2 linked regions of the Bryobacter aggregatus MPL3 genome follow. The protein of the gene in region 1 binds, or shares a complex with, the protein of each later gene. Links are inferred from orthologs where the notes say so. Each region holds a gene or a part of one and is shown in the gene's direction. Other genes may lie near its edges.

Region 1 (5,343 bases):
AGAGCAAAACACGCAGATGGAAGCCAATCGCCAGGAGCGCGGTATACACGGCCAGGAGTGGGGAAGCAACAAGCAGACTCCAGCCCCCGACCCAGGCCAGAACTCCCAGATACATCGGATTGCGCACCCACCGGTACAGCCCGGCAATCACGAGCTTTCGGGGAGGATCCCAAGGGGCGAGTGTACCGCGGCCGGCGACATAAAAATCGCGGACGCTGGCGAGCAAGAGACAAAGGCCCAACACCAGGAGTGGCCAAGCCCAAGAAAATCCCGCGCCCCGCCAACGGTCGTTGGGCAACAAAAGCCAAGGCACCAAAACACTCACCACCACTGGAAGAGCCACGAAGGCAAGCAGGGCGCGAAGGAATAACATCGATTCTCCTCAGGCGAGGGAGACCCAGTCAGGAATGGTAGGGACGGGCAGGGTCGAACTGCCGACCTTCCGCTTAGGAGGCGGACGCTCTATCCACTGAGCTACGTCCCCACTAGCTAATTAGTGTAGCGTTTCAAACCCTTTTGTCCAATGTCGCGGCGGAACTGCATGCCGTCAAAGTGGATGGAGCCCAAGCCGCGATAAGCCCGGTTGAGAGCCTCCTGCAAAGTAGCGCCTCCGGCCGTCACACCGAGTACGCGGCCACCCGCCGTTTTCAGTTCACCGTCTTCGAATTTCGTGCCGGCATGAAAGACCATCGCCTCGCCACTGTTCTCAATGCCGCTGATCCTGTCGCCCGTGCGCACTTTTCCGGGATACCCATGAGCCGCCATCACCACGCAGGCCGTGGCTCCTGTGCTCAGTTGCAAATGAGCCGAAGGCAGACGATGTTCGGTCGCCGCGAGAATCGTATCGACAAAGCCAGCTTCAATGCGCAAGAGCAGCGCCTGCGTTTCGGGGTCGCCAAGACGCACGTTGAACTCAAGGACCTTCACCCCGTCGGGAGTCATCATAAGCCCTGCGTATAAGAAGCCGCGGAAGGGCTTGCCTTCAGAGGCCATGCCGCGCAGGGTTCGTAGAATGACGTTCTCAAGAATTTCGTCTTTCTGTTCTTGGCTGAGAATCCGGTCATCGCAGTAAGCCCCCATGCCACCCGTGTTCGGCCCTTCGTCGTTGTCAAAAATGTTTTTGTGGTCCTGCGTCGGCGGCAGCGCAATCGCGGTGTCATGATCGCAGATCGCAATGAAGCTGACTTCTTCGCCACGCCAGAAATCTTCGATCAAAACGCGAGAACCGGCAGCGCCCACCAGGTCTCCCGAAAAGAGACCTTCGAGCGCGGTCCAGGCATCGGCCTTTGTTTTCGCGATCACGACGCCTTTGCCGGCCGCGAGTCCATCCGCCTTGAGAACCACTGGATATTCAAAGCGGCCCAGACCGAGTTTCGCGTCTTCCAGATTGTCAAAGACCTGAAAGCGAGCCGTGGGGATGCCATGCCGGGCCATGAATTCTTTCGAGAAAGCCTTGCTGCCTTCCAGTTCTGCGGCGGCAGCGGTGGGACCAAAGATCCGGAGGCCGTGCGCCTCAAAGTGATCGACGATGCCAGCCACCAGCGGGACTTCCGGCCCCACAATCGTCAGGTCGGCGTGGATCAACCGCGCCACTTGTAAAAAATGTTCGGGAGTTTGGGTTTCCAAAGGAATGCACTCGGCAACTTGCGAGATGCCGGGGTTTCCAGGGGCGCAGAAGACCTTGTGTCCCTCCTGCGCACAACGCCACGCCATGGCGTGCTCACGTCCACCGGAACCCACGATCAAGATGTTCAAAAGAGAATTTGCCTCCAAAAGTTAGAATAAGGCGTAGAGCGGGGTGAAATGAAGCAAATCCGATATGACGTGATTGTCGTGGGCGCCGGCCACGCAGGCTGCGAGGCGGCAAGAGCGTGTGCCCGCATGGGATTGAAGACCGCGATGATCACCATGAATATTGATCTGATCGCGCAAATGTCGTGCAATCCGGCAATCGGTGGCATCGCCAAAGGCCATCTGGTGCGCGAGATCGACGCACTGGGTGGAGTGATGGGCGAAATCACGGATGCCGTGGGAATCCAGTTCCGCTTGCTGAATACGAGCCGCGGGCCTGCCGTTTGGAGTCCGCGAGCGCAGTGCGACAAGAAGATGTACCGGGTGCGGATGAAAGAAGTGCTCGAGCAGGAAGCGAATTTGAGAATCCTGCAGGCCGAGGTCGCCGCTTTTCTTTTCGATGGAACGAAGGTGAACGGTGTTAGTCTTGCCGACGGAAGAGATCTGTCCGCTGGAGCGGTGATCGTCACCACCGGAACTTTTTTGAAGGGAGTCGCTCACGTCGGCGAAACCCGTTACTCGTGCGGCCGCAACGGCGAGGCGCCGAGCAATCTTCTCGCAGAGCGGTTGCGTGGTTTGGGGCTGCAATGGACGCGGCTCAAAACCGGTACTCCGCCCCGTCTCGACGGCAGGACCGTGGATTGGGCCAAGTTTGAATTGCAGAATGGGGATCCGGTCCCCACGCCGTTCAGCTTTCTCACCGATCGCATCGATCGCCCGCAGATCCAGTGCTTCCTGGCCTATACCAATGAGCGCACGCGGGCGGTGCTGCAGGCAGCAATTCCAAGAAGCCCCCTATATAGTGGACAGATCGAAGGCATCGGTCCCCGCTATTGCCCAAGCATTGAAGACAAGTTCGTGAAATTCCCCGATCGCGAACGGCACCAGATCTATCTCGAGCCCGAGGGGCTGGATACGAATGAGGTCTACGTGAATGGGATGTCCACCAGCATGCCAATTGATGTGCAGGAGGAAATGATCGCCTCGGTCGAGGGATTGGAGAATGCCGAGATGATCCGCCCCGGCTACGCGATCGAATACGACGCCATCGACCCGCGCGAACTCGATCATCGCCTCGAAGTGAAGCGCTACCCCGGACTCTTCCTGGCTGGTCAGATCAATGGAACCAGCGGCTACGAAGAGGCGGGAATTCAGGGCTTGCTCGCGGGTTTGAACGCAGCCTGCAAGCTCGGTAGCCGGGATGAGGTCGTTTTGGCTCGTAACCAGGGATATGGCGGCATTCTAGTGGATGATCTGGTGAGCAAGGGGGCCGATGAGCCCTATCGCATGTTCACCTCGCGCGCCGAATTCCGGCTAACTCTACGCATCGACAACGCCGACGAGAGACTGACACCGATTGCGGAACGGGTCGGATTAGCGAGCGGGGAGCGCATCCGCCGCTTCCGGGAGAAACTGGCAATGAAGGAGAGGTTACTGGCACTTCTCAGCGAGAAACGAGTCGCCCCAGGAATGATTGCGGGCGTTTCGATCGCCTCCGACGACCGCCCAAGCTTTGCGGTGTGGCTCAAGCGTCCGGAATCCAAGATTTCGCAGATCCAGCCCTGGCTCGAGCAGCAACTGGAGACTCCGATCCAGCAGAATGTCCTAACGACGGTCGAGACAGAGATCAAGTACGAAGGCTACATGCTGCAGCAGGAACGGCAGGTGAATCGCTTGCGGGAAGGGGAGTCGCGGAAGCTGGACCGGGATTTCGACTATTCCGGCATCCCGGGGATCTCCAACGAGGTCGTCGACAAGTTAAACCGGGTGAAACCGGAGACCCTCGGCCAGGCAGGCCGGATTCCGGGTGTGACACCCGCAGCAATCGCGATCCTCGACATCTACCTCAATCTCCAGAAACCACGCGCCTGAAGCATCCAAAACGCAGAAAACAGAGACCGGGACCTCGAAAGAGTCCCGGTTTTGCCATTTTAGGGCCTTCGGGGAGGAGAAAGAGGTCAAAATCGGTCCCCACAACCCAGATCGGATTCCTGTCCGGTCGACGACCAGCGCGATGCGTTCCACGTGAAACAAGAGATATACCTCACAACCCCGCAAACCGAGAGACACTCTTCTTTCATTTGAAGCACGACACAGCTGCCTTCATTCCACGCTGCAAAGCAGAACATGTGTCACGTGGAACAACGACAATCGCAGGGAAACCGCCACCGCACCCAACAATCCCGATCAGCGCGAAACAAAGGTATGGTTCCACGTGGAACCATACGGCCACAGCCTAAAGGAGCAACAATCTCGCCCAAGCACTCTACCCGAGGGGGTGATCTCATCTGTTCCACGTGAAACATCATCCCTCAGAGCCATCCTCCGTTAGCCCTCAAGCTTCGGCTCAAATTGGGAAAAGAGGTTCTTTGGGGCTCCTAGAGCCCCCAAACACGCTTTCTCCCCCAAAACTGAGCCTCTCACCGCACATTTCTTCGTTGTTCCACGTGAAACATCCCATCGCTGCCACAGATCCCCGATGAGCAGGTAAATCTCAGCTATCCAATCAAACGAGGGAATAACGACACCACAAGTTCCACGTGAAACCATCACCCGGCCGAACCAGCCCTCGAAACCTGTGGGATGTGTCACGTGGAACACTGAATACCGGATTCTCCAAAAAAATCCGAGCACGAAAACCTACAGGGACCGCACAACCAAGTTTGGTAGGGGATTCCGCCCTTGTTCCACGTGAAACACTCGATCGAGGAGAAGGATCGGAAGCGAAGGCATGGGTTCCACGTGGAACCACAACACAGCACCATCCAGGAGATTCGTGCCATTTTGACCTCCGAGCCACCGAAAACCGGAACTCCAGCCCCAAACATGCGTCTTCCATGGGGTTTCAGCAGTAGTTCCACGTGAAACATTTGCTTCTGCTTCTCATTCCAGAGTTGAAATGAGTTCCGCTGGCTGCACAGAAGGTTGTTCTCGCGAAAAAATGATTCCTTCGGTCCTCAAAACAACCCATCTGAGGACTGAAGAGGGGGAAAATCCGCTCTTCGAGCAGAATCCAACACCTCTGCCTTGATTCCGAAGGTCGTCGAGAGTGGCAATCCGCGCTGTTCCACGTGAAACATGCCATTTCCTCTCTGGAGCACGCATTCTCGCACAGAAAAATCTCTCCTTTCAGGACAGCGAGGCCAAGCAGGCCGCGTTCCACGTGAAACATAGGGAGTGCCCCTTCTCTGCTCCAGCAGCCGGACCGTCACCCCAACTCGGAGTCGCCAGAGTGTTTCTCCCGCCTGCAGAACTTGAATGCGCTGCAGGAGAGATCGGACCGAAAGTTGCCCGCTTCTTCGCCGATCGGCTTCGTTCCACGTGAAACCCTCGCTCCCCTGCCCTCTTTCCTACCTGACTGAAAGCAAAGAAGCTAGCTCACTCATACAGTGCTAAGATATGCCCGTGGGAAAAATCATTGCGATCACCAACCAAAAGGGTGGGGTCGGGAAAACGACGACGGCCATCAATCTGGCAGCGTCCATGGCTCTCAATGAGCTCAAGGTACTATTAGTTGACTGTGATCCCCAAGGTAACGCTACTACTGGTGTG
Region 2 (4,156 bases), 470 kb from region 1 along the record:
GCCGCATGATCTCGCCTGGCGCGGTGGTTTTGGCGACCATTTTGCCTTCAATGGGCATTCGCTGGGAACCACGGTCCGCTTCGATAAGACGGTGAACAAGCTCGAGACGAAAACAGTCAAAGATGCTTCTAACGGCTGGTCGACTGACACGGGCAACTTTGTCTTTGCGGGAATTCAGGATCAGTTCTTTGCCGCCGTGGCGATCAATCGCGGCGGGCGCGGTCCGGTGGAGTTGCAAACGACCTCGGACACCTTTGTTCCTTATTCGTCGACCGATCAGAAGGAAGAACCGAATATTGGAATGGCGGTGGGTGGTTCGGCCGAGAACCAGCTCTCGTTCTATATCGGGCCGAAGGATCTTGACATCCTGAAGACCGTCGATCCTCGTTTGGAACAGATGGTCGACTTTGGCACCTGGTTCGGCATTGTCGCCAAGCCTTTGTTCTACGCGCTGAATTACGTCAATACGAATTTCATCCATAACTATGGCTGGTCGATCATTGTCGTTACGATCATCATCAATCTGCTGACCTTGCCACTGAAGCTCTCGAGCATGAAGTCGATGCAGAAGACGCAACTGGTGCAGCCGGAACTGCAACGGATCAACGAGAAGTATAAGGGCATCTCGATGACCGACCCCCGGGCGGCCAAGAAGAACGAAGAGGTGATGGAGCTTTATAAGAAGCATGGCATCAACCCGGCGGGAGGTTGTTTGCCGCTGATGTTGCAGATGCCCTTCCTGATTGGCTTCTACTCCGTTTTGAGTGTCGCCATTGAAATGCGTCAGGCGCAGTGGTTCTGGGTGACGGATCTTTCGCAGCCGGAAAATCTGCCGATTCGCATCCTTCCGGTATTGATGGTGGCGACACAATTTCTTCTACAGAAGATGACGCCATCGTCTGGAATGGACCCGCAGCAGCAGAAAATCATGCTGTTCATGCCGCTGATGTTCGCCTTTATGTTCTACGGGGCGTCCTCTGGACTGGTGTTATACTGGCTCACTGGCAACGTGTTTGCCATGCTTCAGCAATATGTCTTTAGCAAAGTCAAACCGGGTCCAGTAACGCCGCCCTCGCAAGCGGTCGTCACTGTAAAGAAGAAGAAGTGATCTAGCCAGGAACCGGGCGGTGCGGAACTCATGACTCGTAAATACCCAATCGAACAATACGAAGACAAAATCGGCGATTTTCTCGACCTGCTGCTCGATGGCATCGACATCGACATCGACTACGAATTCCAGGAAGGTGCATCCACCTACCCGGAAATCGAAAACCCGGATATCGTTGTTAAGTTCAGTGGGCCCGAGACTGAGCTTCTGCTCCAGAACAAGGCGGAGTTATTGCTCGCCCTGGAACATTTGACCATGGAGATGCTTCGGCTGCCCCATGAGGATCATTCGCTGATCGTCTTTGACGCGAATGATTATCGCCTGCTGCGCATTGAGGAACTGCGGCTCTCGGCGCAGACCGCCGCTGAGCGTGTGAAGCAGAGCCTGCAGCCGTTTTTCTTTGCTCCGATGACCAGCCGTGAACGCCGGATCATCCATATGACCCTACGTCCTGAAACCGAAGTGCGTAGCGAATCGGTGGGTGTCGGCGGGGGCAGGCAAGTGGTGATTATCCCTGCGGGCATGCCTACTCCGGCTGCGCCGGCAACTCCACCTCGCGACCGTCGTGGTCCGGGTGGAGATCGTGGACGCCGCGATAGCCGTGGTGGCAGACCCGGCGGTGGTGGCTTCGGTGGCCGCTCCGGTGGTGGTGGCCGTCCTTTCGGCGACCGTCCTCCTCGCCCCGGCGGAGATCGTGGACCGCGTCCTTCTGGTGGTGGATTCGGCGGTGGACGTCCCTTTGGCGATCGCCCCCCACGCCCAGCCGGAGATCGTGGACCTCGTCCGAGCGGCGGTGGATATCGTGGACCGCGCCGCGAAGGACCTCCCAGCAGTGGCAATTCTGGTGGCGAGCCGAACGGCAACCGCTAGCATCCGCTTCTCTTGAACCTCAAAGATACGATCGTTGCCATCTCCACCCCTCCGGGCCGTGGAGGGATTGGCGTGGTGCGCATCTCGGGCGACGATGCTGTTGCTGTGGCGCGCCGCTTAGTGGCACCTTTGGAAAGCTTCGAGCCGCGCTTCGCCTCTCTCACCTATCTGCTCGATGATGCCGGGGAACGCATTGATGAGGTGGTGGTCACCTGGTTCCAACGCCCGCGCAGTTTTACTGCGGAAGATGTGGTGGAGATTTCCTGCCATGGCTCGCCTGTTATCTTGCGTCATTGTGTTGAGCGGGCCACCCGTCTGGGGGCGCGATTGGCCGAGCCGGGCGAATTCACCCTGCGTGCGTATCTTCGCGGCCGGATTGATCTGCCACAGGCCGAAGCGATTCGCGACCTGATCGAATCGACCACGCTCTACCAAGCCAAGGTTGCGGCCCAACAATTGGGCGGCTCTTTGAGCCGTCGTATGGCGCCGCTAAAGAAGCAGTTTATCGACCTGATCTCGTTGCTCGAAGCCGGAATTGATTTTGCCGAAGACGATATCTCGGTGGCTCCCGATTCGGAACTCCTGGCGCGCCTGGCGCCGATCCGGGCCGGAATTGCGCGCCTGGAATCAAGCTTCGCCTTTGGACGCATAGTCCACGAGGGCTTTTCGCTTGCCATCATCGGCCGGCCGAATGTCGGCAAGTCGAGCTTATTCAATGCCCTCTTAGAGCAGGACCGCGCGATCGTGACCGATATTCCGGGCACCACGCGCGATACGGTGAGCGAATCTGCGGCGATTGCCGGAATTCCGGTTCGTTTGATCGATACGGCGGGGATTCGGGAGTCGAGTGACCCGGTGGAAAGCCTGGGGATTGAGCGCAGCCATCAGGCGAGTGCCGATGCGGATCTGACGGTGCTGGTGTTTGATGCCAGCGTGGGCTGGACTGAAGAAGATCAGCGCCTTCGCCCGCTGACAACCCATCTGCTGGTGGCGAACAAATGCGATCTTACGGCGCAAGAGATTCCGGCAGATGCGATTCGTGTCTCGGCGCAGAGTGGAGAAGGGCTCGAGGTGTTGCGCCACGCCATTGTCACGGCGATCTCGCCAGAAGGCACGCTCGAAGCCGGGGATGGATTTTTGACCAGCCTGCGCCAGAAGAATCTGCTGAGCGATTGCCTCATCGATCTGGACCGCGCGCGGGTGGCGATTGAAAATCACATCCCACATGAGATGTTATTGCTCGATCTCTACGCTGCGCTGCGCTCGATGGATGGCGTCAGCGGCGCTACCACTGCCGACGACATCCTGAACCGGATCTTCTCAACTTTTTGTATTGGTAAGTGAAGTCTTCGCCGCAGGCTTTTCGCTGCTGGCCTTGATGGAATCGAGCACGCCGTTGACGAACTTTACGCTCTCGTCGCCACTGTAGCGGCGGGCCAGTTCGAGGGCCTCGTCGATGATCACTGCGTAGGGCAGCTTGCCCTCGTAGAGTTCAAAGGCGGCAAGCCGCAGAATGTTCCGGTCGACGGAAGGCATGCGATCGAGCCGCCAGTGTTCACTGGCCTTGCCAATCTGCTCGTCGAGAATATCTTTCTTTGCAATCGCACCACGTACGAGCTCTTCCATGAAACGGTCTCGCAGCAGACGCGAAAAATCGTCGTCCTCACTGTGGAGCGTTTGATAGTAAGCTTCGATTGCGGCGTCGGGGTCTTGCTTGCGCAAGTCGCACACATAGAGCACCTGTAGCGCTCGTTCGCGCGATTTCCTCCGGCTAGCCATGAATCTTATACACCCTTCGCGCTTTTGATTTCGCGCAACAGGTTTGCCATCTCGATGGCACCCATTGCGGCATCTGCGCCTTTGTTCCCCATTTTGCCGCCTGCCCGGTCGAGAGCCTGTTCCATGGTGTTGGTGGTGAGCACGCCATTGGCCACCGGCATGCCGCTTTCTTTTGCGACTGCTCCAATCCCTTTGGCATTTTCGCCAGCGACATAGTCAAAGTGCGGCGTATCGCCACGCACAACACAACCGAGACAAACAACAGCGTCCGTTTTCCCTAGTCTTGCCAGTTCCCCCACGACAACGGGCATTTCCCAGGCACCAGGGACTTTGATGACTTCGACATCTTTGGCTTCCGCTCCGGCGCGGGCGAGTGCTCCAAGGGCGCCGTCGAGCAGA

Evidence for each region. Proteins that work in one complex are often made in the same cells at the same time.
Region 2: the proteins of mnmG (region 1) and mnmE are in contact, whole or in part, in a solved structure (PDB 9HIP), measured with the Escherichia coli proteins. The link is inferred for Bryobacter aggregatus MPL3 from one-to-one orthologs.

The regions. Positions count from the first base shown.
Region 1 is NZ_JNIF01000003.1:1,682,586-1,687,928, reverse strand. Bases 1,235-4,233 are described here. They hold mnmG (tRNA uridine-5-carboxymethylaminomethyl(34) synthesis enzyme MnmG), read left to right. Parts: upstream 1,235-1,803; coding sequence 1,804-3,663; downstream 3,664-4,233. Other genes in these bases: purD (phosphoribosylamine--glycine ligase), read right to left, coding at 1,235-1,755. In the rest of the region: M017_RS0108065 (methyltransferase family protein), read right to left, coding at 1-373; more of purD, read right to left, coding at 490-1,234; M017_RS0108045 (ParA family protein), read left to right, coding at 5,197-5,343. UniProt on the Escherichia coli protein: NAD-binding protein involved in the addition of a carboxymethylaminomethyl (cmnm) group at the wobble position (U34) of certain tRNAs, forming tRNA-cmnm(5)s(2)U34.
Region 2 is NZ_JNIF01000003.1:2,156,830-2,160,985, forward strand. What follows is about bases 1,173-4,156. They hold mnmE (tRNA uridine-5-carboxymethylaminomethyl(34) synthesis GTPase MnmE), read left to right. Parts: upstream 1,173-1,990; coding sequence 1,991-3,322; downstream 3,323-4,156. Other genes in these bases: M017_RS27590 (R3H domain-containing nucleic acid-binding protein), read left to right, coding at 1,173-1,978; nusB (transcription antitermination factor NusB), read right to left, coding at 3,299-3,757; ribH (6,7-dimethyl-8-ribityllumazine synthase), read right to left, coding at 3,763-4,156. Also shown: membrane protein insertase YidC, read left to right, coding at 1-1,108; more of M017_RS27590, read left to right, coding at 1,139-1,172. UniProt on the Escherichia coli protein: Exhibits a very high intrinsic GTPase hydrolysis rate. Involved in the addition of a carboxymethylaminomethyl (cmnm) group at the wobble position (U34) of certain tRNAs, forming tRNA-cmnm(5)s(2)U34.